Regions from separate parts of the Acinetobacter higginsii genome, predicted to be linked through region 1. Evidence: predicted binding sites of a transcription regulator. Region 1 holds the regulator's gene; each other region holds the start of a gene.
What was found. The regulator PhoB, encoded in region 1, activates phosphate uptake and scavenging genes when phosphate is short. The targets are predictions, from matches to a motif close to TGTCATNAANCTGTCATAA.
Positions count from the first base shown of each region.

Region 2: F885_RS03755 (inorganic phosphate transporter) is a predicted target of PhoB. The motif match lies at 1,869-1,887, and genes of this name have one in related genera.
Region 3: F885_RS16775 (NAD(+) kinase) is a predicted target of PhoB. The motif match lies at 7,470-7,488, and genes of this name have one in related genera.

Region 1 covers NZ_KB850215.1:108,237-118,571, forward strand. Annotated here, with positions in the region: gene F885_RS09125 (LysR family transcriptional regulator) at 89-994, opposite strand; gene F885_RS21355 (hypothetical protein) at 1,092-1,217, shown strand; gene F885_RS09120 (DHCW motif cupin fold protein) at 1,620-1,961, opposite strand; gene F885_RS09115 (LysR family transcriptional regulator) at 2,388-3,281, opposite strand; gene F885_RS09110 (PACE efflux transporter) at 3,376-3,828, shown strand; gene F885_RS09105 (DUF2147 domain-containing protein) at 3,902-4,369, opposite strand; gene phoR (phosphate regulon sensor histidine kinase PhoR) at 4,479-5,837, opposite strand; gene phoB (phosphate regulon transcriptional regulator PhoB) at 5,847-6,557, opposite strand; gene F885_RS09090 (TetR/AcrR family transcriptional regulator) at 6,809-7,486, opposite strand; gene F885_RS09085 (SDR family NAD(P)-dependent oxidoreductase) at 7,762-8,589, shown strand; gene F885_RS09080 (MATE family efflux transporter) at 8,653-10,020, opposite strand; gene F885_RS09075 (pyridoxal phosphate-dependent aminotransferase) at 10,118-10,335, opposite strand, start outside.
Region 2 covers NZ_KB850222.1:365,060-375,394, reverse strand. Annotated here, with positions in the region: gene F885_RS03755 (inorganic phosphate transporter) at 3-1,634, opposite strand; gene metH (methionine synthase) at 2,073-5,759, shown strand; gene F885_RS03765 (hypothetical protein) at 5,965-6,537, shown strand; gene F885_RS03770 (hypothetical protein) at 6,629-7,099, opposite strand; gene F885_RS03775 (glutaminase) at 7,249-8,526, opposite strand; gene def (peptide deformylase) at 8,642-9,124, opposite strand; gene F885_RS03785 (hypothetical protein) at 9,257-9,460, shown strand; gene F885_RS03790 (DUF2505 family protein) at 9,505-9,996, opposite strand; gene F885_RS03795 (hypothetical protein) at 10,104-10,335, opposite strand, start outside.
Region 3 covers NZ_KB850211.1:673,241-683,575, reverse strand. Annotated here, with positions in the region: gene F885_RS16740 (bifunctional prephenate dehydrogenase/3-phosphoshikimate 1-carboxyvinyltransferase) at 1-123, opposite strand, end outside; gene pheA (prephenate dehydratase) at 199-1,308, opposite strand; gene F885_RS16750 (alpha/beta hydrolase) at 1,500-2,435, shown strand; gene F885_RS16755 (hypothetical protein) at 2,552-3,175, shown strand; gene F885_RS16760 (acyl-CoA dehydrogenase family protein) at 3,230-4,375, opposite strand; gene F885_RS16765 (glycosyl transferase family protein) at 4,623-5,618, shown strand; gene F885_RS0120035 (hypothetical protein) at 5,657-6,064, opposite strand; gene F885_RS16770 (YeaC family protein) at 6,126-6,398, opposite strand; gene F885_RS16775 (NAD(+) kinase) at 6,395-7,303, opposite strand; gene mrcB (penicillin-binding protein 1B) at 7,538-9,949, shown strand; gene F885_RS16785 (tetratricopeptide repeat protein) at 9,970-10,335, shown strand, end outside.

The DNA of each region.
Region 1 (10,335 bases):
ACAGGAGTTGTATCTAGTGAAAGGAATACGAAAAAGCCCGACAGGATGTCGGGCTTTTTTTCATTTGAGCTGAAACATAGTCAATTCTTTAGTTTATTTGTTTGGCACTGTAATAGGCATGAATCGATGCTGCACAACGCTCAACGATTAGATCATCATCCTTTTTCCAGATGAGCTTCACTTCACTGAGGGTATTCTCGTCCTGAATTGGAATCAGTCTGACATTGCTGGGCAAAATCACTTTAAACTCTTCAGGCACAATACAAATGCCAAAACCATTAGCGACCAGTTCCAGTTGAGATCTTTTCCTTGAGTAGATTCTGGTTCTTTTGGGACTAAAACCATTCACCAAACATAAATTGGCGGCCAAATAGCTTAAACCACCACGGGCTTTATGTGGTACGGAAACAAAATTTAAAGGTTCTAACTCACGGATCGATATACTTTCTTTTTCACTTAATAATGGGTCTGAAATATGGGCAGCAACATATAAAGGGGCAGTGTATAAACTGATCGAATTGACATCATTTAAATTGTGATAAATCGGGGGGCGAATAAAACCCAGATCAATTGTCCCATTCAATAAATATTCGAGCTGTAATTCAGAAGATAGAGTGTTCATTTCGATATCAATGTTATGGGTATCACAGAGTTGCTCAAAGATTTCCAACTTGTTTTGATCCAACACAATACTACTGGAATGGGCAATTTTAATGATTCGACCTTCACCACGGCTGATGCTTTGGGCACTGACAATTGAACTTCTTAAATGATCGATATTGGTTTTTAAACTTTTATACAGTGCTTCCCCTGCAGGTGTGAGTCTAATTTTCTTCTCAGATCGATCAAAAATTTCAAAACCTATTTCTTCTTCTAAATTTTTAATTTGTCTGCTTAGGGCGGATTGAGCAATAAATAGCTTTTCCGAGGCAGCAATAAAGCCCCCAGTTTCAACAATTGTGATTAGATAATTGAATTGTTTGAATGTCCACATATCTCAAAATTAGATCAGTGCTTGTTTTTTATATATTAGATTAGATGGAAGAAATCTTATACCTTTTTTTATAGATCCTCGATTTAGGTAGCTGAACATGACTATGAAAAACAAGATGTTGACCTTGATTGCTGCTGTAGTGATTTGTTTACTGGCTCAAAGCTACGATCAGTATATGGGCGTGATGACAAAAGAGCAGACTATTGATTTATTGGGAGATTGATAAATTCATCCTACTTAGTTTCATACGATTACTGACTTTTTAAGGGTGAGAAGGCTCAGCGATGTACGCTTTTTCTTACACCGATCAACGGCAATGTCCCATTTCCAGCCTCAGTCGAATTGCCTAATATGAACTCATCAGGAACAGGACGTTCCAAAACATAAAACAAGAATGATAAGTTTGCGCATCAGGATGTGAGATATGACAGGAGTTGTATCTAGTGAAAGGAATACGAAAAAGCCCGACTTGGATGTCGGGCTTTTTTATTGCAAATCTAACAAGTGATTGAGTGTGTTGGCTTATTGTTTTATAACCAACAGAATTGGAGTGAATAGGTGTATCACTGAACCTAAGGCTTAAGATTGAATCTTATGTCTTTTACCTTAGCCACATAATGTTAATTTAATCAACAATGAGTAATTTAGCTCCATTCAAACTGAAGGATTGGTGTGGTTCAGCATGATCACCAACCTGATAGCTCATTCCTTGGGTTAAAATAAACGTCCTTCCATCTTTTAATCTGCTTTCAAGTTCGCCTTCTAAACAAAATAGAATATGTCCTTTTTCACACCAATGATCAGCTAAGTAATTAGCTGAGTATTCTACAATTCTTACTCTAATTCTATTTCCTTCTTCACCAAAGTATTGTGTTTTCCAATACGCATTTCCAGTTTCTCCACGGTATTCTACTGTTTCTATTTTATTCCAGTCAGTTACTTGAAATGGAAAAGGGAAAATATTCATATACTGTTCCAAAACTTTAGATTTATTCTATAAATATAGATAAATTTAGTTTTTGCAATACTCTTATTTAAGCGAAGAGCTGTAATGCGAAGGAAAATTAATTAAAAAATTTAAATACTTACTTGGATCATATTAAGAAAATTAAAGAAGCCATTGATTTAAAATAAGATAGCTTCTTTGTGAATAGCTTAGATATTTCTTGTCAGATTTTTAAACATAAACCATGTACGCTTTTACTTACACCAATTCAGGGCAATGTCCCATTTTCAATCAAGGCTGAATTGCCTAATATGAACTCATCAGGAACAGGAAGTTCCAAAACATAAAACAAGAATGATAAGTTTGCGCATCAGGACGTGAGATATGACAGGAGTTGTATCTAGTGAAAGGAATACGAAAAAGCCCGACTTGGATGTCGGGCTTTTTTTATGTGCGATGGATTTGTTTTTCCCACAGTTCAATCAAGAGTTGCATGGATTTGCTCAGTGGCTTATAAGCTGGCCAAATGGCATGAATCGGCATATCCAGCCCATTGGTGGTATCGAGAAAGGCCAAGCGCACCAGGCTTTGTTTGGCAAAATGTGTTTGTACGACGGAAAGGGGGAAATTACCCCAACCCAGACCTTGTTCCACCATATCAATGGCCATAGATAAATTGTCGCTATACCAATAAGAATCCGAGACCAAAACCCGACTGTCAGGTAGAGGGTAATGTTTGCTTGCAACAATAATCTGTCTGAGTTCAGATAACATGGTGAATTCATTCTTATTATGTGCTTTGAGCTGTTGTGCATCTTTCGGTGAAACCGCAGCAACGAATTGTTCCATCCCCAGTAAGCGGAAACGCTCATTGTTATCGAGTTGTGATGAGCTATACGCGATATAGAGATCAATTTCGTTATTGTGTAGCCGTGTTTTGAGCTCTTGTTGTGGTGCACTGACTATTTCAATATTTAACAAGGGATAGCGTTGAGTCAGCTGTTCAATCCCTGCCAATAAAAACTTTTGATTCACATCTGCAGCGATGCCAATGCAAAGACTAGTTTCTAATCCCGTTGAAAGTTCGGTCAAATGCAGGTCGAGCTGACGTAATTTGGTCACAATCAGTCGGGCATGTGGTTCGATTGAAAGCGCGACTTCTGTCGGGGCGAGATGATTTTTACTACGTTCAAACAGTTTTAAATTTAACTCTGCTTCTAGGTTGGCAATCGCCATGCTGACTGCTGAAGGCACTCGATTTAGTGCGCGTGCTGCTGCGGAAAAATTACCACGATCAATAATTTCAAGAATCAGTTCAAGCTGTTCGCTACTGAGTTTCATGGTCATTCCCTTGTCAGTAAATCTGATGACGATTGACTTTTTTTATCAAATTTAAGGCGTAAAATCCACTCATTATTGATTTTAAGGTGTGGTCATGCAAGGAACCAAGAGAAGAGTCACTTACGTATTTTTCTATGAAGTTTTGAGCTTTTTTATCTGTGCGATGGTGTTGGCGGTGCTTTCAGGCACGACCATCAGTCATACAGGACCTTTGTCGATCTTGATTGCTGTGATCGCAGTGACAGTCAATTTCTTTTATAACTATGTGTTTGAGATGTGGGAAAAGAAGCAGACATCAAAAAAACGTACGGTACTCAGACGTGTGGCACATGCGATTGGCTTTCAAATTGTCTTGGTGATGATTTTGATTCCTTTGATTGCTTGGTGGATGCAGATCAGTTTAGTTAAAGCCTTCTTGCTAGATTTTAGTTTGATGGTGCTGATTCCATGTTATACCTTTGTTTATAATTACTTTTTTGATCATATTTTTGGTTTGCCTAGTCATTTGCTTGAGCCAGCAGCGATGAGTGCCAAAACCAGCTCTTAATTGACAGTCTTATGCTTAAATTTATAAAAAAGAGTGCATAAAATGCACTCTTTTTTATGTGAAATTTAAATAATTAAAGTCGAATCCAAGTCATATTACGGAAACTATTATTGCTTGGATTTTTGGCATTGATACTCAACATTTTACCTGTTTTGCTGAGGCGTCCATTTAGGTTGTATTTGTGACCATCATAAGGATTGAGCCAAACACCTTGTCCAAATTCTTCATTTTGACTCAACATCTTTAGACCAGTTAGCACTTCCATACCGATAATCTGCTGGTTTTTAAAAGTACCTGTACATGCTGTACATAAGGTTGGCGCAGCCTCCTTGGCAGAAGGATACATTTTGACAATCACCGCACTGTATTGCTCGGTCGCAGAATGTTTGCGAATGACGATATCAGACAGATACGAGCCCGTACGCTCATCGACGACTTTCCACGTCCCAATCAGTGGATCTGTTGGAGCAGCATGAATCGCCAAAGGGGTATTGAGTCCAAGTAAGAGAATACAAGCACGAAGAAAAGGGGTATTGAGCATGAGGAATACATCGAGAAATATAAATAATGAAATGAAACAAAAATTTATTATATTATTTTAGTGGAATGATCACATCATATTTAAGGGAACTTAGCAGTTCCCTTCAGGTTTAAATCATGCGGTATAAGCGTTCTTTCGGGAACACCGCAGTAAAGGTCGAACCTTCATTTTCTTTAGAGGTAATTTCCAAGTGCGCACCGTGTTGCATCAACACGTGTTTCACAATCGCAAGCCCTAATCCTGTTCCACCAGTCTGACGGCTACGTGCGCTATCGACACGGTAGAAACGTTCTGTTAGGCGCGGCAAATGTTTTGGGTTAATCCCGATGCCATTATCCTGAACGGTAAAGTAGGCATGGTCACCATCTTCATGCCAGCCAATGGTGATGATGCCACCTGCAGGCGTGTATTTAATCGCATTGGTAATTAAATTGCTGAATGCACTGGCAATTTCGATATCAGAACCAATCAGGTCGCAATGGCTATCAATATCCAGATTGAGGGTATGACCATAATCGAGATTGTAGGCACGGGCATCATCAAAGATTTGGTTCATCAGATTGGCCATATCAATAATCTGATTCTTTGCGACTTTTTTATTATTTTCTAAATTTGATAATAATAAGAGGTCATTGACCAAAGCATTCATCCGTTTGGTCTGAGATTGCATCTGGGTGAAAGCACGTTTCCAACGCGGGGTAATATCATCTTGATCGGTAAAGGTTTCGATATAGCCACTGAGCACGGTCAATGGTGTGCGTAACTCATGTGAAATATTATCGACAAAGTCTTTACGCATTTGTTCCAGATTATGCACCCGTGTGGTGTCATACGCGACCAGCAGACGGCTTTCTCCACCAAAACGGGTGAGTTTGACCTGTACATAACGTTCTTCATCCATCTGCGCCTGTAAACGGATACCATCAGGAGATTGATCGCTATGGTTGAAATATTCAATAAAATTGGGTTGGCGCAGAATCGACAATAAGTTGCGGCCACGATCCAAAGGGCTAATCCCTAACAATTTTTCAGCGGCAGGATTCCACCATTCGATTTGATGTTGATCATCAATTAAAACCACCGCTTCGGCCAATGCCACCAGAGAGGATTGCGCCCGATCAATCAATCCGACCATCTCCGCTTGAACAATGCGTTCTTGACGTTGTGCACGGTAAACATTGAACAGCAAAGCGCCCCAAATCCCGTTCAGATTGGGTGGGACATCATAAGGGCGATTGGAAATCCATTCATTGACCAGATAAAGCGAGCGTAGCTGTAGGAAAAAAAACAGCACGAAGGCAATAAAAATACAGCTCCAGAAGTAACCCACCCCGAATCCGACTAAGCTTGCAATCAATAAGAAAAAAAGTAACAGTCTTAAATCTTGTTTTGCAAAGGTCCATAAACTGCTGTAGCGAAAACGTTGGTGTTCACGTGCCAGTTCAGGGACGGGGTAAGGCTCATACATAAAGGATTTTTAACCTACTGCTAAATCTGCTCGTGTCGAAAAACGGTAACCTGTGCCACGAACGGTTTGTACAAAACGGTCGACACCAAAAGGCTCTAACACTTTGCGTAAACGACGGATATGCACATCAATAGTACGGTCTTCAATATAGACATTGCCACCCCAGACCTGATCTAGGAGTTGAGCACGGGTATAGGCGCGCTCAGGATGGGTCATGAAGAAGGCCAATAAACGATATTCGGTTGGGCCCATATCTAAAATACTGTTGCCGAAACTCACGCGCTGGCTGACAGGATCAAGTAATAAACCATTGGCATCAATCACTTTTTCACCGCTCAATGCATTGGCACGACGTAATACCGCTTTGATGCGAGAGACCAGTTCACGGGTTGAAAATGGCTTGGTCATGTAATCATCGGCACCTGCGTCCAGACCTTGTACTTTGTGGTCTTCTTCACCACGTGCAGTCAGCATGATCACAGGAATCTCGGCCAAGTTTTCATCGCGTTTGAGGCGACGGCATAAATCCACACCGCTCACGCCACCAGGTAGCATCCAATCCAGCAAAATAAGCGCAGGACGCTGATCAACGATAATCTGATGCGCTTGTTTGGCATCCTCAGCTTGTAAACATTGGAAGCCTGCCATATCCAAAGAGGTATGGATCATTTCGCGGATCGGTAGCTCATCATCGACAATTAAAATATAGTCATCTTTCACAGCGCAATACCCTTAAAATCTGTAACGGTTTAACCGTTTTGTTGTTATGACAGGCTTATTACAAAGATTAATTATGACAATATCATTGCAAAAGAATTAATAAAGTCGAATTTAGCAATAAATTGTGACAAGCATGGGGCAGAGTCGTGACGGATTGATGACAATTTGCCTAGCAATAAAGCAAATGAATTCATTTGCTTAACTTAACTGTAGTTTAACAGCTTTGCGTGTCACAAAACTGTAAAACGATTTTAATTTTTTTGCGAGGTGGTTTCGATAAAAGACAAAAAGACAGCACAGCAGGCGGACAGAACATCTTCCAGAGGCTGTTTGAAGCCTTCCGAGACCCAACGAATAATAATATGGGTGACATAACCATTTAGGCCAGTTGCCATCAACGAGACTTCTTCAGTGCTATGTGGGGCATTGGGCATGGTGATCATCACGAAGCCCTGAATAATGCGATCGAATTGGGTCAGCGTTTCTTGAATGGTGGCTTGATTATGTAAATCCTGCACTAGCATCGCATCAATATAAATAATCCGTGCCATACGAGGATCATCTTTAATCGCGCTCAATAACGCTGACAAACCTGCAGTCACCATATTCTTGGGTTCAGGTGCTGCCATGAGGACAGCTTGGGTTAAGCAGGTTTGCATTTTTTCAATCATTTTTAAGAATACGGTTTGAAATAGTTCTTCACTTTTCTTAAATGATTCATAAAAATAGCGTTCAGTCAGCTTGGCTTCATTACAGACATCTTTGACCGTGACTGAGAAAAAGCCTTGTGTACCGTAGGTTGCAATACCTGCTTCAATCAATTTTTCACGACGTGCTTCTTTGCGCTCAGTTAAAGACAGACCTTTGAATTGCCGTTCTTTCGCTTCTGTATTGTTTTTCTTGCGTGTCGCTTGATCTTGAGTTGCCATTGAGAAAACCGTTCCCTAAAAAGTCTTTAAATCGTATGTCTAAGTCTAATATGTGCATTTCAACCTTGTTGTGCTGCTAGCATAACCATATTTTGAAAATATACCTTGTCTCTTTTAAACATCATCGGTCATGAAATGTAAATAGGCCTATTATGACATGTAGGATGTTGGTTATTGCCATTTGTCTTAAAGCTGTAGTGTACTATATTGACAACACGTATTGTCAAAATTATATTGGTTACAGGTTAAACAGGCCCTTACACAAAGGATAGGCAATGAAAAATTTTAAAAATAAAGTCGCAGCGATCACCGGTGCAGGTTCTGGGATTGGACAACAACTGGCTGTTTTATTGGCGAAACAAGGCTGTCATTTGTCATTGAGTGATATCAATGAAAAAGGCCTGACGCAAACTGTCGAATTAGTGAAGCAGTACCCTGTGACAGTGACCACCAAAGTCCTCGATGTTTCAAACCGTGATGCGGTGAAACAGTGGGCGCAAGAGACTGTACAGGATCATGGCTCAGTCAATTTGATCTTCAATAACGCAGGCGTAGCACTTGGTTCGACAGTGGAAGGCGCAAGCTATGAAGATTTAGAATGGATCGTTGGGATTAATTTCTGGGGTGTGGTCTATGGCACCAAAGAATTCCTGCCATTCATCAAACAAACCAAAGATGGTCATATCATCAACATCTCCAGTATTTTTGGTTTAACCTCGCAACCAACCCAATCGGCGTATAACGCAACTAAATTTGCGGTACGCGGTTTTACTGAATCATTACGTCAGGAATTGGACATTGAGAAGGGTGGTGTCAGCTCACTTTGCGTACATCCGGGCGGGATTCGTACCAATATCGCCAAAGCAGCGAAAATGAATGACAGTTTGAAGAGCTTGGGCATGGACCCAAACAAATCAATCAAGCAATTTGATAAGTTCCTGCGTACCCCACCAGAAGAAGCTGCACGTCAAATTTTAAATGCAGTATTGAAAGATAAACGCCGTTTATTGATTGGGACCGATGCGCGTATTGTGGATTCGTTCCAACGTTTATTCCCGACGGGTTATCAGCGTATTGCAGCGCTTGCAACCAAGATGATGTAAGTCGTTAGCATGAAAAAAGCCATTCTCTGTGAATGGCTTTTTTATATCCGTCAGAAGGTGGTTTTAGATCAGTACCTTAATCTTGGTCTTCTTCCAAAAGAATTGATAATAAAAGGCTTGGAACAGACATAGGCAAACAAAGGACAGCGCATAGGCAATCCAGATGCCTGTTAAGCCCCACAATGAGCTAAACCAATACGCGCACGGCACTTCGATTAGAACAATCGTGAAAATATTGATCAACATTGGAATATTGACCGCACCACTGGCACGCATAATCGATGCAAAAATGGCACTGGCACCAAAGAACAAAATCGACCACAGCACAATAAATAACAGTTGCTGACCCAGTTCAATCACACTGTGATCGGTAATAAACAGCGCCATCAGATATTTTGAGAACAAATAAGCGAGGGCAATTAAACTACCGGTAAATAAGAAGTTCATACCTAGAGCGGTACGGGTGACCTTGGCCAATAAATCAGGTTTACCTGCGCCAATTGCTTGTGCTGCAAAAATCGAAGCGGCAATTGAAATCGACAAGGCTGGAAATTGAATGTAGTTCAGTACCTGATTGACTGCGCCGTAGGCAGCGGTGGCATGCGCACCATAATGGTTAATCAAGCCAATAATCACCAAACCCGCTAAGGAGGTGGTGACCATTTGAATCCCTGTTGGAATACCAAGTTTTAAAATTAATTTACTCAGTTCTGCATCATGGCGAATATGTTGCAGCAATAGACCATCAATTTTCAGCGGATGGTTTTTATAATTTAGATAAATGGCTAAAAAAATCAGCACCGCAGCATAACCGATAATGGTTGCAATCGCAGGGGCAACAATACCTAACGCTGGAAAACCAAAATAACCTTTCAGTAAAACGGGGGTTACGCCCAAACCAATCAAGCTGGTGAGGCTCAGGGCAATCAGTGGCGTCACACTATCACCGACACCGCGCAAGATCGAGGTATAAATAATATAGACGAACAGTAAGGGACTGCCCACCAACATCCATTGCACATAAGGCAAGGACAGGTGCATCACTTTAGGATCGGTACCCAGCAACTCCAAAATATGTTTGGCGAAGATCAGACCCAAGACCGCAATAATGCTGCCGCCGATTAAGGTCATAAAGACGGTAGAACCAATCACTGAGCGAACTTTTTCTAGATTCTGCGCACCCCATGCCTGCCCAATCAACACTGTGGAGCCTGCGGAAATCCCGATTACAAAAGCCAGTAAAAAGAACAGGATGGGGAAGAATACTGATACTGCGGCAATTGCATTGACTCCCATCATTTGACCGACAAAGATAGTATTAATGGTTCCTGACAGGTTTTGTAAAATATTGGTGGCAATCAACGGTACCAGAAACACAAAAAAGGTTTTCCAGAGATTTGGTTGCATGACCAAGGGTTGGCGTGGTGTCATTCAATTTCCTTCACGCTTCATCCTGAAACGATTGTATTTTTGTCAACATAACATTCTCAGTTGTGTTGAAGATGAGGGTTCAGTTTCTTTTTGTTGATCAACATTGTACGAGGATTTCACCTGCACGTTGCAGTGTTTGATCTGTTTTGGCAAAACAGAAACGAATCAGGCGTAATGAGGCTGGTGCTTGTTGATAGAACACCGAAATTGGAATTGCCACAATTTTATGTTGCTCCGCAAGGAATTGGCACATCTCGACATCATTAAGATCAGGGCGAATAGCACTGTAATCCAGATTTTGAAAATAGGTGCCTT
Region 2 (10,335 bases), on a different contig from region 1:
GATCATGAAACAAACTGTAGGAACAACCAATATAGACCACCAGATAAGGTAATCGTTGCTGGTAAAGTAAAGATCCAAGCAGACAGAATTGTTCTAACCGTTGCGAAGTTTAGACCTGACTTATTGGCAACCATAGTACCTGCAACAGCACTGTTTAATACGTGTGTAGTTGATACTGGCATACCAAGACCATCCGCTGCTGCAATAGTACTCATCGCTACAAGCTCAGCAGACATACCCTGACCATAAGTCATATGGTTCTTACCAATACGCTCACCGACAGTCACAACAATACGCTTCCAGCCCACCATGGTACCTAGACCAAGCGCAAGAGCAACCGCAACTTTCACCCAGTTTGGAATGTACTGAAGGAATGAATCCAAGCTACTACGGTATTCTTTCACAACTTTAGCTTGGTCTTTATCCATTTCTGGCAAAGCTTCAGCTTTATCTAAACGCTTAAACGTTGTAGTGCTTAAATACATGTCATTGCGGATTTCGCTAACAGCAGCTTCAGGAATCGCCTTAAGATCGCCATAACCAGCAACACGTGTACCCAAGTGCTCTGTCATACTTGCTAACGCAGGTACAACTTCAGCCGTTTGTTCTTTGGTTTGGATATATTTAGTTAATACTTCACGCGCTTTCTCATCTGTCAGCTCGTTTTGATTAACGTTTAAAACAGTTGCTGTTTTTGAAGAAAGCTGTTCAAAAGACTGTAAATGCTGCGCATCCAAGTTTTTGTTCAATGAATAAGCCAGTGGAACCAAGCCAATTAGGATCAACATGATCAGGCCCATGCCTTTTTGACCATCGTTTGAACCGTGTGCAAAGCTCACACCTGTACAAGTAAAAATAAGAATTGCACGAATCACTGGTGGTGGTGGCTTGTTACCTTCAGGTGGCTGAAACAGCTCCATTTGGCGTTTAAATACTTTCTTCACCAACAAGAATAGAATTGCTGCAAATGCAAAACCAATCAATGGAGAGAATAATAATGCCTTACCAACTTTAATCACCTGATCCATATCAATACCACTACTGGTCGCACCAGCAGACGCATTTAAAATATGGTTCATGATGCCCACACCCAAAATCGAACCGATTAAGGTATGTGAACTTGATGCAGGAATCCCCAAAAACCACGTTCCTAAATTCCATAGGATTGCCGCGATTAATAATGCAAAAACCATCGCAAAGCCAGCGCCGCTGCCGACATTCATGATCATTTCTACAGGGAGTAATGCAATAATACCGTATGCAACCGCACCACTCGCTACCATAACCCCAAGGAAGTTACAGAAACCAGCCCACATCACTGCTGCTGGAGCAGGCAATGCATTGGTATAAATAACCGTCGCTACAGCGTTCGCCGTATCGTGAAAACCATTTACAAATTCAAAGCCTAAAGCAATGAAAAGTGCCGTCGATAAAAGAATAACTGAATATAAACTTAAAGGCGGTACATGTGCCAAGTCAGCACTAAGCTGAAAACCGATATAAATCAGTGTTGCAACAATAATTGTCAAAAACACCGGCATAAAGAATTTCGGTGTTGGTACATGTACATTCGTCGATTTTGCCTGAGAGCTGGCAAGCGGTGAATCCGAAACAGGAGGAAGATTAGAATTCATGTAGACGGTTAGAGGATAATAAAATCCCCTGTATTGTTTAATTAAATTATGACAATTATATGACAAAGGACTGTCACATAAAGCCAAAATTTCATGTTTTCATCACATTTTTTTGTATTTCCCAGTAATAAATCCACCTTATTTTTCATTTTAATTAATAAAAAACAATGCATTATAAAAACAAAAACAGCGATAGAACTGTTTGTCTGATTTTGCAACAAACGCTACGAAATATGACATTAAACTGTCACATTCCGAACTGGATGTTTTCTTTTTAAGCATTATTCAATTCAATTGTGACAACTTCATGAACATTTTATGACATTTTCTAAGTGACCCGATGAATCACTGTTCAAGCTTGCTGAAAATACGCGCTTTGACCTAGCTTCTGTTACAATGCCCCTGCTTTTTATCTTGATCATCAACTGGGGTTTCTGAATGTCCACGCTTACCACCCTACAATCACTTCTTACCCAACGCATCCTGATTATTGATGGTGCAATGGGAACCATGATTCAACGCCATAAACTAGAAGAAGAAGATTATCGTGGTGAACGTTTTGCAGATTGGGCATCAGACCTTAAAGGCAATAATGACTTATTGGTTTTAACCCAACCACAGATTATTCAGGGCATCCATGAAGCTTATTTGGATGCAGGCGCAGATATTATCGAAACCAACAGCTTTAACGGCACCCGTGTTTCAATGTCTGACTACCACATGGAAGACCTTGTTCCAGAGATCAACCGTGAAGCAGCGCGCTTAGCCAAAGCAGCATGTGAAAAATATTCAACCCCAGAGAAACCACGTTTTGTTGCAGGCGTACTTGGCCCAACTTCACGTACCTGTTCGATTTCACCGAATGTGAACGACCCTGCATTCCGTAATATTACATTTGATGAATTAAAAGAAAACTATATTGAAGCTGCCCACGCCTTGATTGAAGGTGGTGCAGACATTCTCTTGATCGAAACTGTGTTTGATACCTTGAACTGTAAAGCTGCAATCTTTGCGGTGAAAGAAGTATTCAAGCAAATTGGTCATGAACTACCGTTGATGATTTCAGGCACCATTACCGATGCATCAGGTCGTACCTTAACAGGCCAAACTGCTGAAGCGTTCTGGAACTCAGTACGACACGGTGATTTACTCTCAATTGGTTTTAACTGTGCCTTGGGTGCAGACGCGATGCGCCCACACGTGAAAACCATTGCGGATGTTGCTGATACTTTTGTCTCTGCCCATCCAAACGCTGGTTTGCCGAATGCCTTCGGTGAATATGATGAAACTCCAGAACAAACCGCAGCATTCATCAAAGAATTTGCTGAAAGCGGTTTGATCAATATTACTGGTGGTTGCTGTGGTACCACACCAGATCATATTCGCGCTATCTATAATGCAGTCAAAGACATTCAGCCACGTCAAATTCCTGAAACCAAACCAGCCTGCCGTTTAAGTGGTTTAGAACCATTTAACATTTATGATGATTCACTGTTCGTCAATGTCGGTGAACGTACCAACGTCACGGGTTCAAAAAAATTCCTGCGTCTTATCCGTGAAGAAAAGTTTGCCGAAGCTTTGGAAGTAGCTCAGCAACAGGTTGAAGCGGGTGCACAGATCATCGATATCAACATGGATGAAGGCATGCTGGATTCGCAAAATGCGATGGTGCATTTCCTGAATCTAGTGGCATCTGAGCCAGATATCTCTCGTGTGCCAATCATGATTGACTCGTCAAAATGGGAAATCATTGAAGCAGGTTTAAAGTGTGTACAAGGTAAACCTGTTGTTAACTCAATTTCATTGAAAGAGGGTTATGACGAGTTTGTTGAAAAAGCTCGCCTATGCCGTCAGTACGGTGCTGCGATTATTGTGATGGCCTTTGATGAAACAGGTCAGGCCGATACTGCTGCACGTAAACGTGAAATCTGTAAACGTTCTTATGATGTTTTAGTCAATGAAGTGGGCTTCCCTGCTGAAGATATTATTTTTGACCCGAACGTATTTGCCGTGGCAACAGGGATCGAAGAACACAACAACTATGGCGTCGACTTTATTGAAGCTACGGGCTGGATCAAACAGAACTTGCCACATGCCATGATTTCAGGCGGTGTCTCTAACGTATCCTTCTCCTTCCGTGGTAATGAGCCTGTCCGTGAAGCGATTCACTCGGTATTTCTTTACCATGCCATCAAACAAGGCATGACTATGGGGATCGTGAACGCTGGTCAAATGGCGATTTACGACGATATTCCAAAAGAACTAAAAGATGCAGTTGAAGATGTTGTTTTAAACCAGAACCAAGGTGAATCAGGTCAAAATGCCACAGAAAAACTGCTTGAAGTGGCAGAGAAGTTCCGTGGTCATAGTGGCGCGCAACGTGAGGCTGAAAACCTTGAATGGCGCAATGAATCGGTTGAAAAACGTCTTGAATATGCGTTGGTAAAAGGTATCACCACCTATATTGATGAAGATACTGAAGAAGCCCGTTTAAAAGCCAAACGCCCTCTTGATGTGATTGAAGGCGCATTGATGGATGGCATGAACGTGGTTGGTGACCTGTTTGGTTCAGGTAAAATGTTCCTGCCACAAGTCGTGAAATCTGCACGTGTGATGAAACAAGCCGTTGCATGGTTGAACCCATACATCGAAGCTGAAAAAACAGGTAGCCAATCCAAAGGTAAAGTGTTGATGGCGACTGTTAAGGGTGACGTACACGATATTGGTAAAAATATCGTGGGCGTGGTCTTGGGCTGTAATGGTTATGACATCGTTGATCTTGGGGTGATGGTCCCAGCGGAAAAAATCCTGCAAACCGCGATTGATGAGAAATGTGACATCATCGGTTTGTCGGGTTTGATCACCCCGTCTTTGGATGAAATGGTGTTTGTTGCCAAAGAAATGCAGCGTAAAGGCTTTAACATTCCATTATTGATTGGTGGTGCAACCACATCGAAAGCACACACTGCGGTGAAGATTGATCCTCAGTATCAAAATGATGCGGTGATCTATGTGGCCGATGCTTCACGTGCAGTGGGTGTTGCAACTACCCTGCTCTCGAAAGAAATGCGTGGCAACTTTATTGCAGAACATCGTGCTGAATATGCCAAGATTCGTGAACGCTTAGCCAATAAGCAACCGAAAGCAGCCAAACTCAGCTATGCCGAATCGATTGAGAACGGTTTCAAGGTGGATGACAACTATGTGCCACCGATTCCAAATAGTTTAGGTACGCAAGTCATTACCAATTATCCATTGGCGACCTTGGTTGAATACTTTGACTGGACACCATTCTTTATCTCTTGGAGCTTGGCGGGTAAATTCCCGAAAATCCTGACAGATGAAGTTGTGGGTGAAGCAGCCACTGATTTATATAACCAAGCGCAAGCGATGCTAAAAGACATTATCGAGAATAATCGTTTTGATGCACGTGCTGTATTTGGTTTATACCCTGCACAGCGTACCGGTGCGGATACCGTGAGTGTGTTTGATGAATCTGGTCAAAAGGTTACGCATACCTTTGAGCATATTCGTCAGCAGTCAGACAAAGTCACAGGCAAACCAAATTTATCTTTAGCAGACTTTATTAGCACCTCTAAAGACAATACTGATTATCTCGGTGGTTTCACGGTATCGATCTTTGGTGCTGAAGAATTGGCAAATGAATATAAAGCCCAAGGTGATGATTACTCAGCAATTCTGGTTCAGTCTTTGGCCGATCGTTTTGCCGAAGCCTTCGCAGAACATTTGCATGAGCGCATTCGTAAAGAATTCTGGGGCTATAAAGCCGATGAGACTTTGGGCAATGAAGAATTAATCAAAGAGAAGTATGTCGGCATTCGTCCTGCACCAGGTTATCCTGCTTGCCCAGAGCATTCTGAAAAAGCAGTGTTATTTGATTGGTTAGGTTCAGAAGCGAAAATTGGTACCAAGTTGACTGAACACTTTGCGATGATGCCGCCTTCTTCTGTCAGTGGTTTCTATTATTCTCATCCTGAAAGTGAATACTTCAACGTAGGCAAGATTTCTCAAGATCAGCTTGAGGATTATGCAAAGCGTAAAGGTTGGACATTGGATGAAGCGAAGCGTTGGTTAGCGCCGAATTTAGATGATTCGATTGCGTAAGTGATCAAAAGAATCCCCTCAATTGAGGGGATTTTTATATGATCCAAAAGCAAAGATTGTTTACCAAAGACATCCGTTTCTACATAGATCTTGCTCGCGAATAAAACTATTTTTTGAAATTAATCCTATCAATGCTTAATTTCTAGATTTCAAAAAGTTGTAGTAAAATTTAATATAAATAGAATTGACCAGCATCAAATTTCAAATGACTATAGGTTTTAGATTAAATGAAAAAAAGAAAAGGAATTTAGCAACAATCATCGCTTTAATCTTTACAGCATTCCTTCTTCTTATATTAGCTTTAAGTGTTTATGAACTTCTCACACCAAAGAAGATAATTAAAGTAACGCCGTATCAGCATCTGGAAACAGATAAAAGCATGAATTATGAATTCAGCATTAAAAAGTTTAATAAGTTAGATACGATATTTATCACTGAAAATCAAAAAAGAATTTATCTTTTTGACTGTTCAAATTATTTGGAAACTATCTGCAGCCATGATCAAGACCAAGTTTTCAACTATCAAATCAAAACGGCAGATATTATAAAAATAAACGATAGGTTTATGATCAAAGATATGACTTGGGTCGACGCTGTAAATAAAAAGCAATTTCAACATACATTGGCAGACCACCAGCTCATGAAATTATATGAAGCTAAAAGCAACGTCTCCTATGTAGCTATAGCTGTCTTCTTATTGTTGAGTTGCGGAGGGCTTTTTATGATCTTTTGGGGCCATATTTATCAATTTATTTTAAAAAAATTTAACTCTCTCTAACTTGCTTTTCCAGCCCCTAAAATACATTTTAAATTGGCTAAACTGCTACATTTCAGCGACTGGTTTATTTTTATACTTACTCTTGTCAAAACTAACAATCATCAAAGAACAATTTATATTTTAAAAGTTTTCCATTTTTAAAGACAAACGCTATTGAATCATTTCCACTTTCGGCAAGCCCACTATAAACAACATTCTTATTTTCAGCATCCATCCACAATTCATATTTTTTAAATTGTTGCATAAAAGTCTTTTGATCTATCCCACCACGAATTTTTTGTCCATGAAACACTAGCGCATTGTTCTGACTTAAATAAACCTCTTTAATGACGCCTGTGTCTAAAAGTTTAAAACTGCCATAATCATATTCATCAGGGAAATAACCACCATTACACTCATCTGCTTTTCCTTTAATGATGCTTTTCGGCTTAGCTAATGAGCGTATTGGTACTTCCCAATTATTGTAAGTTTTACCCTGAATAACAGGCTGCACAAATGGAGCTGCAAACAATGACTGTGAAGCCATAAACATCAATATAAAACCCAATATTTTATTTTTCATTTTAGATATTCTTCAAAAACTAATCGGCTCATTATAAATACAATTTAAATTAAATTCTCCCCCATAAAATAAAATCCATCCGAGTATATTGAGCACAATATATAAACGCTATTCAGAACCTATATCATTTCAATAAAGGTTCTCTTCTCCTATAGCTCTTTATGCTTCTCAATCAGATCCTCAAGATTCTGATAAACATGCAAGATACGATCTTTATGCGTTCGTGCATGATCCAAACGCTGCTCAGGATCAACCAACAATAATGTATGACCATCATCGATCAAACGATCAATCCCCTCCAAAAACATCCGTTTTCCAACATCATGAATCAATGAAATCTGGGTTAAATCAATCACAATAGAGCTTTTATCAACAGGCTCACATTGCAGCGTTCGTAACAACATTTCCGCTTCAGTAAATTTCAATACACCACGCAGTACATAGACACTTAAAGACGCATCTTTTCCAGTGCGATAATGACTCTGCACAATCGTTTGTGCAGAAGGTGTGCCTTCCATCAAATGCAAGCCCATATCACGAGAGAGTCTTTCCATGATATCGATGCCGCGTACACTATTGCCATGTTCATCGAGTCGAGGAGAGAAAGCTGCAATACTCACCTGACCTGGCAACACACCCAAGATTCCACCTGCGACACCACTTTTGGCAGGAATACCAACCGTTGTGAGCCAATCCCCCGCGGCATCGTACATACCACAGCTCATCATCACGCTTAGGACTTGGCGTACCACAGCACGATTCAATAAGCGTTTACCCGTTTTAGGATCAACCCCACCATTGGCAAAAACACTGCCCATCCGTACTAGATCTTTAACCGTCACCAAGATCGCGCATTGACGAATATAGCCATTCACAATATCAACAGGATCAGTTTCCAATATCCCAACCGTACTCAACATATAACCAATTGAGAGATTGCGATAGGCCGTTTTCACCTCGGATTCATAAACAGCATCATCAAATTGCAGTTCACGTCCTGCCAGCTCGCTCATAAATCGACGTAAAATTTCTGCACCTGATAAGTCATCTTTGACAGGAATCAGTGAATGCGTAGTAATTGCACCTGAGTTAATCATCGGATTTTTAGGACGGCGATCTTTACCCAATGAAATTTCATTAAAGGCTTCGCCCGAAGGTTCAACCCCAACTTTCTCTAATACGGCATCAATCCCAAGCTGTTGTAGCACATAGGCATAAGTAAACGGTTTAGACATCGATTGAATCGTGAATTCAATCTCATCATCCCCAACGGAATAGATTTCACCATCAACGGTAGACAAGGCCAGTGCTAATCGGTTGGGATTTGCATTGGCTAACTCAGGAATATAATCGGCGAGATGCCCACTGTTATCGATATCGCAGGCATCAATCACATGTGCCAAATAATCAGGAAGTGGAGTTTTCATGGTCATCTAGCCTTTAAATGTTTCAAGTTTTAATTTAAATCAGATCTTATAGTACAGAGAGCGGATCATATTGAGATTATGCTTTTGTAATGATTTTATGAGCTTACATACACAACTAACTCAAACGTTCTACAAATAAAATGCCATCCAAATGGTCCACTTCATGCTGAACAATCCGTGCAGGAAAACCCTCAAAAGCAGTTTCAATCACTTCACCTTGTAAGGTGTAGTAACGTACTTTAATTGCTTGCGCCCGTTCGACCTGCCCACGCTCATCTGGCACACTTAAACAGCCTTCTTCACCTAAACAAGACTCTTGAGAAAATGCCAAAATCTCAGGATTGACCATCACCACGGCATCCATTTCAGGTGCATCGGGATAACGCGGATTCGGACGTGACGCCACAATAATTAAGCGTTTAGAAATATAAACTTGTGGTGCTGCAATCCCAACCCCATTACGCTCCAACATGGTCGCATGCATGGCAGATGCCAATTGCAATAACCACTCACTATTAAATTCCCCGTTTGCGACAGCTGCCGCTTTAATTTTTAAAACTTCTTCACCACGTTGTGCTACAGGTAGAATTACACTCATCCCACGCCCTTATCGTTGTTTTGACCAAATAGTGAATATTATCGTATTGGATATTTTATCGCGTTACCATAATTTTCATTTAAGAATCTTGTCATAATATATTCGCGAAAAAAATAACGCATGGCAAAGCACATGAATGCAACTCAACTGTTTCTAGGTGTCATCTTTAGCTCAATTGGCTTAGGCTATTTTATGTATGGAAAAAAGCAGAAAATGACCGTGCCTTTAGTTTGTGGTTTGGTCTTGATGCTCTTTACCTATTTTATTGATAGCACTGCCATGATCAGTATCATTGGCGTGGTGCTTTCGATTGTTCCCTATTTCCTACGCTTCTAAAACAAAAAAACTCCCCACATGGAGAGCTTTCTTTTCTGCAAAAATTAAAGGTGTTTCTTTAATTCATCTGCAACGATCTCGATTTCAAGTGTGCTGAATTTACGGATTTCGCCTTCTGCATGCTTTTCTAACATGCCACCAATCAACGGCACTTTAACTTTCACTGTCCACGTTAAAGAGATATTCACTTTTTCACTATCACCCGTGACACTGCGCTCACCCTTCGCTTCCAAAGGCAGGTTTGCGCCCAATTCAACTGTCGAGGTTAAGTTTTTCAAATGGGTAATATCAGCACGTTTTAAGCGGAACGCATTTTTTAATAATTTTTTCGCCACCTCTGGAATATTAACATCCAGATTATATTCACGGCGTAAAGTATAAATATCACCCTGAATATTCGATTCGATAATTTCCAAATTTTCACCTGGAATACGCTTACACACTGCTTCATGCAATGAAGTAACCGCGACCAGTCTTGAAAAGTCCTCAATTGAAACACCATGAATTGTTTCATTAACCGTAAATTGATGTGCCATTTTTAAATGTCCATTTCGTTTTATTAGGATTTCATCATTGCGCAAAAGTATAGCATTCTCATTTGCATCTCTAAATCTGATCAGACAAAAATGGATGACTGCTCGGATTAGTTATTTCTATTGTAATGATGCCGTATGCCTAATTTGACCGTGACACGCTCCATACGACTGATATACAGATAATGATCCCCATATTCAATCACCGCATAAAACTGCTCCGCACCATCATCCAAACCTGTAGCTGACCATCTTGTGCCTTGCGGAAACTCATCTAACCAAGCCGCTTTATAAAAGTCTGAAACCGAATCAAAAGTTAGGTAATGCTCTGGATCGGCCATA
Region 3 (10,335 bases), on a different contig from region 1:
TTTTGAGCGTGTTGAAGCTACAATTTGAGATGCAAGTTGTTCTGCCACAATCACACGAGCAAGACTCGACCCAATCAGTCCAAGCCCAATAAATGCAACTTTCTTAAATAATGGTTGAGACATAAAACATATTTGCCTAATGAGACGACATTGATATGGATAGATACCGAAGTCATCTATCCATTCGATAAAACGGGATTATAAAACAGCGATTGGATACGAACCGAGTACACGTAACTCTTTCACCATTGGACGGATTTCTTCCAATGCCGCTGCAACATTTTCCTGACCGATATGTCCTTCCAAATCGATAAAGAACACATAAGCCCATTTCTCAGGCAATGCTGGACGTGTTTCAATACTGGTCAAGCTGATCTGATGCTTGGCAAACGGCGCAAGAATTTCCAATAAAGCACCGGCACGATCATGTGCAGAGATCAATAAAGAGGTTTTATCATTACCGCTTTGAGGAATTTTCTCACGACCAATCACAAGGAAACGTGTGGTATTTTCAGGATTATCTTCAATATTGCTATGTAAAATCTCAAGGTTGTACATGCTTGCCGCAATATCAGATGCAATCGCAGCTGAATGCCATTCGTTACGGATACGGCGTGCCGCTTCCGCATTTGAGTTTAGTGCAACACGCTCTACCCCAGGATAATGTGCATCTAACCACTTACGGCATTGTGCCAAAGTTTGCTGATGCGCATAAATCTGTTTAATGCTGTCTTTGCGCGTATTTTCAGACACAAGGAACTGATGATGAATACGAAGTTCAACTTCACCAATCACATTGACAGTCGATGATTTAAAGCAATCCAATGTATGGTTGACAATCCCTTCTGATGAGTTCTCCACTGGAACCACACCGTAATGTGCACTGCTCGCTTCAACTTCACGGAATACTTCGTCAATGGTTGGTAATGGACGCACAACAGCATCTTTACCAAAATGCTTTAGGACAGCCGAATGGGTATAAGTCCCTTCAGGTCCGAGAAATGCAATGCTTTGTGGTGCTTCAAGCGCCAAACATGCAGACATAATTTCACGGAACAAACGTGCCATGGTTGCATCAGACAAAGGTCCCTGATTACGCTCCATGACTTTACGTAGCACTTGAGCTTCACGTTCTGGGCGATAAAACAGCGGATTCTCTTCGGATGCAAATTTCGCTTTGGCTACCGCTTCTGCAAGCGTCGCACGGCGGTTGAGTAACTCTTGGATTTGTTGATCAACACTATCAATATCGTTACGAATTTGTTCTAAATTAAGTGAATTCGATGTGTTTTGTCCATCGTTTACCATTGAATGCAGCCTCAGCAAAATCATCTATAAGAATGGATTACAATTCATCTGTGAATTGATTATCCGAGCTAGTATAACAACACTTTAAGCTATTAAACACGCTGAGTTTTAACTCTTTTTATTACCGAACTTTATTGATAATGATTTTCATTATATATTGCTAGCAAAATTTCAATGCTTGCGAATAAATTATGTTTAAACCACTTGGTATTTTGACTTTTTCTCTGCTCATAGTAACACCATTGGCTTTTGCTCAACCGACGATCTCGAGTTCAAATAAAGCGCCTCTTAAACCACAAACCAATATTCAACAAAGCTTTGTAATCGCATCCAAATATACAAAACATGATTATTTGATTCAGATCTCTGTTCCTGCTGGTGAAGTCCCAAGTGAAGGTTTTCCAGTTCTGTATGTATTGGATGGCAATGCCGCATTTGATAGTGCTGCCAATATCGCTAAATCAGTGGGTGGTGGTGCCAATCGTTTAGGTTTGAGTCCAGTCGCCATTGTTGCAATCGGCTACCCACAGCAAAACAGTTTTGATGTAGAAAAGCGTGCTTTAGACTATACACCTAAAGCATCGGCTGAATTTCAAAAACAAGCCAAGTACACTTATGGTGGCGCAGACCAATTCATTCAATTTATTGAGAAAGAACTAAAGCCTGCGATTCAAACCAAAATTAAAGTCAATTCACAGCAACAAAGTTTATTTGGACACTCCTTTGGCGGACTGTTTGTTTTACATACTTTCTTTAGCCAACCACAAATGTTCCAACGTTATATTGCTGCCAGCCCTTCACTCTGGTTTGATAATTATGCATTGCTCAATCGGCAGGCAGATTGGTTAAAGAATCAAAATAAAACTCAAGATATCATGCTGATGACCACAGTGGGTACACATGAACATGGTCGAAGTCCAACACCAGACGCTGAATCCTTGCAGAAGCAGAATAACTTCTATCAAAACTTTAATCAGCAACGTTCAAAGCATTTCTTGTTCTGGAATTATCGACATCCTGCTGAACAGCATTTGACTAATATGTATGTCAGCTTACCGAAAGCGATTATGTTGGCGGGTTGTCAGCCACAAAGTTGTTCAAATCTATTTGATGAACCAACACCATAAAGTACTGAATAAACATAGCTAAATTTAAGCGGGCTATTTGTTCCGCTTAAATTTGAACTTTTCTACAGAATAGATTGGTTATACTGCAAGAAGATCTCATAACAACAGTAAATACAATGAATAAGATTTTCGGCTTAGGTTTATTGAGTCTAATCAATATCGGTTTAACGGCATGTGGTGGCTGTCCTATAATTGCAGGTTGCAATGGCACCGATCGCTCGCCTTACTTTATCACTCCAATGAACAGTCAGGCTCGAGGAATTCCTATCCCCCCTCAAACCAAATTGATTTATCAATCACAACACTTTAGACAGACCCATCAGCAAACTCATGCATTAAAAGAACAAAACTTAACAGGCATCGCCTTACCTGAAAATACTGCAATCCTTTGGGGAGGTATGCCCGTTGAGCGGTTTATTCAATATGCCGATCCCGCAATGAAGGGCTTTACGGTTTACCCTGCAAAAGGATTTAAGTCAGAACAATCGGATGCATTCTTAAATTTATGGAAAAGTTGTGAAAGTGATTTAAGCATTTACCTAAAAAACACCAATGATTGGACCTTTAATCCATCTAATATGCAAATACGAGGCTGTGGCCGCTTTCAACAACGCAGTGAATATACGGAAGATATTTTTCGGCAAGATGAAGCCGATGAGTTTCTACGCAAGATCAATCAAACCTTACAGCAATTGCCTAAACAGCAAAACTATCCTGTTCTTCATCAATCGAGCAAATAATGAAAACAAAAACAGCCTGCTCGAAAGCAGGCTGTTTGACGAGATAAATGCGAATTAAGCTTTACCGATAATGCCACGCGCCACGATTTCTTTCATGATTTCGTTGGTTCCGCCATAAATACGTTGAATGCGCGCATCCACAAAGAAGCGTGAAATTGGATATTCAGTCATATAGCCGTAGCCACCAAATAATTGCAGCAAGTTATCAGCCACTTTCATTTGCATATCAGTACTAAAGCTCTTCAAGGCTGCGGCCGTTTCTACATCCAGTTTTCCTTCATTATATAAAGCCACGTTTTGATTATAGAAAGCGGCTGTTGCCAACTCATCAATCTTTGCTTGCGCCAATACAAAACGTGTATTTTGGAATTGTGAAATTGCCTGACCAAAGGCTTGGCGTTCTTTTACATATGCTGTTGCTAAATCAATTGCACCACGGATTGCACCCAATGCAGTTGAAGCAATCGCGGTACGTTCACGCGGAAGCTCCTGCATCAAGTAAGCAAAACCTTGCCCTGCTTGACCCAACAATTGATCTTTCGGTACTTTGACATTATCAAAGAACAGCTCTGAAGTATCTTGTGAATGCAAACCGATTTTGTCGAGGTTAGTGCCCTTTTTAAAGCCCTCTAAATGTGTATCCACTAACATGAGTGACACACCTTTCGCACGTGCTTGTGGATCAGTTTTTACTGCAAGAACCACAAGATCCGCATGCTGACCATTTGAGATAAAGGTTTTTGAGCCATTTAATACATAATGATCATCTTGCAGGATGGCACTGGTACGCATCGCCTGTAAATCTGAGCCAGCACCCGGTTCAGTCATACCAATGGCACCAACTACTTCACCTGATACCATTTTTGGCAACCAATACTGTTTTTGTTCTTCTGTTGCAATGTGTTGGATATACGGTGCTGCAATTTCAGAGTGACATGAAATCGCGGTTGATAATGCACAGTAGCCCGCACGTGCAGACTCTTCAACCAACATCAATGAATAATGGGTTGGCACACCATAACCACCGTATTCTTCTGGGACATCGACACACAAGAATCCATTGTCGCCCAAAGCGTTCCATACAGAACGTGGCATGATGCCTTCACGTTCCCATTGCTCATAATGCGGTGCAATCTGCTCGCTCATAAAGCGTTTAAAGTTATCGCGGAAGAGTTCCAAATCTGAATCGTAAGCTAACATCATTATTTCCTTTCGCTTTCATTGTTCTTAAAAATTTGTTCGCAGCCATGCTAATAACTTTTAGATGGGATGTCATGTCCCGTTTACATCAAATCACTAGACTGATTCGGTCAATAATTTTGTTTGCATCGTCTATCTTTAGACAACAGTTGCTTATTGATTAAACAGCTTGTTGGTTTTTTTATGCTACACAGCTCAGTTTTATGTCATATTCATTTTATTCTTTGTGACAACCTTCAATACGACCATGAACACAAAACGTAATATCTATAAAACCGCTGAACATCCTTTTGCTCAATATGTGCGTATTTTAGGTAAAGGCAAAACAGGTTCCCGTTCACTTAGTTATGAAGAAGCCTATCAAGCCTTTAGCATGATTTTAAAAGATGAAGTCTTGGATGTGCAGTTGGGTGCATTCTTAATGCTACTCCGTGTTAAAGAAGAATCTGTCGATGAACTGGCAGGATTTGTCCAAGCTACGCGTGATCAACTCAACTTTCAGCCACTTGATGTCGATCTTGACTGGTCTTCTTATGCAGGCAAGCGTAAGCACTATCCATGGTTCTTATTGGCAGCACTGACTTTAGCACATCATGGTTACAAGATTGTGATGCATGGTGCATCAGGTCATACCATTAACCGCGTTTATACCGAACAAGTTTTACAATATTTAGGCTATTCAATTTGTCAAAATCAACAGGAGGTTCGTGAGCAACTGCAACAACACAACTTTGCCTACCTTCCTCTTGAAGCCATCTCGCCAATTCTAAGTGAATTGATCTCGCTAAGAAATGTGATGGGACTCCGCTCTCCAATTCACACCTTGGCACGCTTGATTAATCCATTTAATGCCAAAGCAACCTTACAAGCGATCTTCCACCCTGCTTATCGAACCTCACATCAACAAACGGCGTTCCGCTTGGGTTATCAAAACAGTGCAGTGATTAAAGGTGAAGGTGGTGAGTTTGAACGTAATCCTGATGCCAAAACGTTAATTTGTGGCATTAAAAATGGTGAATTGTACGAACACGAACTACCAAAGTTAACCCCTGACCGTAGTCCGATTGAAGAAGAGCTTGATTTAGCTGTGTTTAAAGCGGTTTGGTTGGGCGAACATACGCATGAATATGGCGAATTGGCAATCGTCGAAACGATGGGAATCGCGTTGTATACCATGGGTGTAGTCAATAGCTATGATGATGCAATGGAAAAAGCGAAAGAATTGTGGAAGAGTCGTTTCTGATTATACGAATGACCAGGTTATATCGGATAGCCTTGGTTTTAAGTTTCAATATAATAAAAATCTGGCCAAAACGGATATTCCCGACCTGAAGAATGAATATTTCTTAGCTTCAGGTGATCACCTATTTTGATTGTAATCTTGTTAGGATCGTAAGGACCCGAAAGATAAGCATCTCGTTGTTGACCTATAAGTGCCTTACAATATGCATGATGCGCTTTGACCTTTTGGGAGCTTCGTATTGATTGCGACTCCATCACCTGAATCCCAATCAATAACATGGGATAACCATCGTTCTTTATACTTGTATATTCGGTTTGGGGAGAAGTGTATTTCTGGTTGGCAACGACCTTCACCTTGAGTAAACATTCAATGGGTTGTTTAGCCAATACAGCATCACTAAAAAATATAAGAGATAATAGTGCATAAACAGATTTTAAATGTTTCATAAGATTCTTTATTATATTTTGTAAACATAAAAAAAGCCCAGTAATCACTGAGCTTCTTAAATTAAACAAAACGAATCGGTTTGAATTCTGGTTCGTTGTGATGGTGGTCATCATCACACTCCTCACCGTCTTCTTTAGTACCGCGATCGATATAACCGCTACGCTGCTCTTTTGGTAAATGTTCCATTTCCCATGCATACACCGCCTGCATACAGATTTCACGCTGTTCTTTGGTTAATGCAATACCATTTGGCCATTTACCAATTTCAACAGCAGTACGAAGACGCTCAACAATTTCAGGATTTAAAATAGCGAGCATTTGTTCAATATTCATGAGTCATCCTGTTGAAAAGATTCAAAATCTTGATTCCACCCCAATTTGGTACGACATGCCATATAGAAGTCATAACCAGGTGGATGTAATAAGCTTAGTTTAAACGGATGTTTGCGAATATGCACCGTGTCACCGACATTTAATGCAACACTATGTTGACCATCGGCACTGACCATCGGCAAAACACGGTTTTCACGAATGGTAATTTTAACTTCACTGTGACCACCCACCACGATCGGTCGTGACGACAACGTATGTGGATGCATCGGCACTAAGGCGATCGCATCCATACTCGGATGTAAGATTGGCCCGCCACCTGACAGTGAATATGCGGTTGAACCTGTTGGCGTTGAAACAATCAAGCCATCACTGTGCTGACGATAGACATATTGTCCATCAATATTCAGTTCAAAATCGATCATATGAACCGATTTCCCAGAGTGTAAAACCACATCATTCAATGCAATTGCATCATAAATCGTTTCACCATTGGTACGAACTTCCATTTCCAACAAGAAACGGCGATCTAGCTGAAATTGACCTTGTAGCACCTGATCAAGTTTAAATATCGCTTCTGCTGGCTTAATATCTGTTAAAAAGCCCAGTCGACCGCGGTTAATTCCAATTACAGGCGTATTATGTCGAACCAATGCACGTGCAGCATGTAAAAGTGAACCATCACCCCCTACAACTACAACTAAATCAACCACTTCCCCAAGTAAATTTCGGCTCACTGTCTGCCCATAACTATAAGGCACCAGTTTGGCTGTTTCCTGATCAAAAACGGGGTTTAAACCTAAAGTGATCAAATGATCATGAATTAAACATAACGTTTCTACTACAGAATACTTGTCTGGTCGTCCAATTAGACCAATATTTCGAAAGGATTTATGTGAAATTTGCACGAATAATTTAGCTCCGTCGCGATTACTGACTATCATATCATTAACAACCAATGTTGCGTTGATGATTGATTAAAAAGTATAAAAATGTCTATCCGTTGTTTTTTTATACGTTTAATGTCAACGCATTCTTAAAGTTTTTATTGCATGTTGCTATTTATTCACAGTTTTATGATTGCAAAATGACAATAAGCTATCGCATCATTACCGACATTGTTTTGGTTTTAACGCAAATCTATGAAGTTTGAACGTGGTATTGGTTTTCTAGCACTCATTTTCTCAATGTTAGTGATAGGTGTCTTTGTTGCTTTTAGTATCTATCTGATCCGCTTGGATAATATTATTCGTGACAAGTTTGAAGGTCAGCGTTGGGACATCCCTGCCAAGGTGTTTGCTCGCCCATTAGAAATCTATTCTAGTGCACCGATTACTCAAGAGAATTTTACCCAAGAGTTAAAATTACTGGGTTACAAAAACACAGCGAATTATGACAAGTCTGGTAGCTATGTAGTACAAGGCAACCAGATGTATGTACATACCCGCGGTTTTGACTATGGCGATAGTAATGAACCTGAGCAAGTGCTAGAACTTGCTTTCGCTGATGGTCAGGTGAGTGAAATCCGTTCAACCAAACCTTCGAGTACAGGTGTCGCTCGTTTAGAGCCTTTATTGATTGGTGGAATCTATCCACAGCACAATGAAGACCGCGTTCTAATCAAACTAAATAAAGTGCCAAAAACTCTGATTGAAGCACTAATTTCAACAGAAGATCGTAATTTCTATCATCATCATGGTATTTCGATCCGTGGTACAGCACGTGCCTTGGTCAGTAATGCCACAGGTGGTCGCCGTCAAGGTGGTTCAACTTTAACGCAGCAGTTGGTCAAGAATTTCTATCTATCACCAGAGAAAACGCTGAAACGTAAAGTCAATGAAGCATTGATGGCTATATTGATTGAATTACATTACAGCAAAGATGAGATTCTTGAAGCCTATTTAAATGAAGTGAATTTAGGCCAAAATGGTAGCTATTCGATTAATGGCTATGGTCTAGCATCACAGTTTTATTTTGGCTTACCTCTACGTGAGCTGAATATCTCACAGCAAGCCTACTTGGTTGGTCTGGTTCAAGGCCCTTCTTTATATAATCCTTGGCGTAATCCTGAATCTGCGAAAAAGCGCCGTGATGTTGTGTTAAACAACATGAAAGTGATGGGCTATTTAACAGAAGCTGAATACCAAGATGAAATTGCACGTCCATTAAACGTGGTGAGTAAACCAACTTTAGGTCCTGCAAAATTCCCAGATTTCTTGGATATTGTGCGTCGTCAACTTCGTACTGAATACCAAGAAAGTGATATTACCAATCAAGGCTTAAGAATCTTTACCACACTTGATCCAATTGCACAGACCCAAGTCCAAAATGCATTTAAGAGCACTGTCGATCGTTTAGCCAAAGCCAACCCTGCCCGTTTGAAAAACTTACAAGGTGCAGTATTGGTTGCTCATCCTGAAAATGGTGAATTGGTTGCAGCTGTGGGTTCCACTCAAGACTTTACAGGCTTTAACCGTGCCTTAGATGCTAAGCGCCAAGTGGGTTCATTACTCAAACCAATTATTTATTTAAATGCAATCGAATCTGGGCGTTATACATGGGCAAGCCCAATTGAAGACAGTGCAGTCAATATTCCGATTGATGGTGATAAGAGCTGGACACCGAAGAACTACAGTGGTGGTGAACATGGTGTTGTGCCAATGCAACAAGCATTAGCAAATTCATACAACCTTTCTACTGTACGCTTAGCCAATGAATTTGGTTTATCTGCATTCAGCAATAAGCTCAAACAGTTCGGGGTAAGTTCTGATATCCCTGCCTACCCTTCGATTTACCTTGGTGCTGTAAATATGTCACCAATGGAAGTATTGAGCATTTACGGTAATTTTGCGACAGGTGGCTTTAAATACCCACCACGTTCAATTCGTACCGTAGTCGATGCCAAAGGCCATTTACTGGAACGTTATGGCTTGAATGTACAACAAACCATCGACCCAGCAGCTGCATACATTATTAACTATGGTTTACAGCAAGTGATGCGTTCTGGTACGGGTCGTTCTGCATATAACAGCCTACCAGAATCACTGAATTTAGCAGGTAAATCTGGAACTACAAATGACACCAGAGACTCATGGTTCGCAGGTTATTCTGGCAATCATGTTGCAGTTGTCTGGTTAGGTCTGGATGACAATAAAGTCACTGGCTTAACCGGTTCATCAGGTGCATTGCCTGTGTGGATCAATGTGATGAAACAGCTCCGTCAAGAACCTGTCAATCTGCGCCAAACCGATAATGTTCAATGGCAATGGATTGATAGTGCCAGCGGTGATTTATCTGCTCAAGGCTGTGATGGTGCGATGTATATTCCATTACTGCGTCAGACCGTACCACGTCGTGCAACCTTATGCGGTCAATCTCACTACGAAGTAGAACCAACTTATATTCCGAACGATGCAACACCTACAGATGATCATAATGACGGTATAAGCAACTATATTCGCGAAAGTGAAACTCAAATGGATACAGATTTATCCAATCACACTCCAACACGCGTTATTTCTAGCGGCAGCTATAACGGTAACAGTGACAATTAAGTTTACAAGGATGATTGGACATGATGAATAAAACCACGGTTCTACTTGGTGTGCTGCTACTCGCAGGTTGTACAACTGCACCAGAGAAAACTACCAAACCTGCAAATCAGCCACCAACGAGTAGCTCGCAAAAGAAGAAGGTCACCCAACCTTCTTCTGGTGTAAAAATTACACCTTATGAACAGAAAGAAATTAAACGTCAAAGTGTTCCCGTTGTTGTTCCGCAACAAAAGGTTCAGCAGAAGTTTAATGATGGTAGCCAGTTGCCTGCATTTAAGACTTTAATGCAGAAAACACAAGTGGCTTATAAGCAGCAACAACTTGCTGAAGCTGAACGTTATGCCCTACAAGCACAACGCATTGCACCACAAGCAACGGAAACTTAT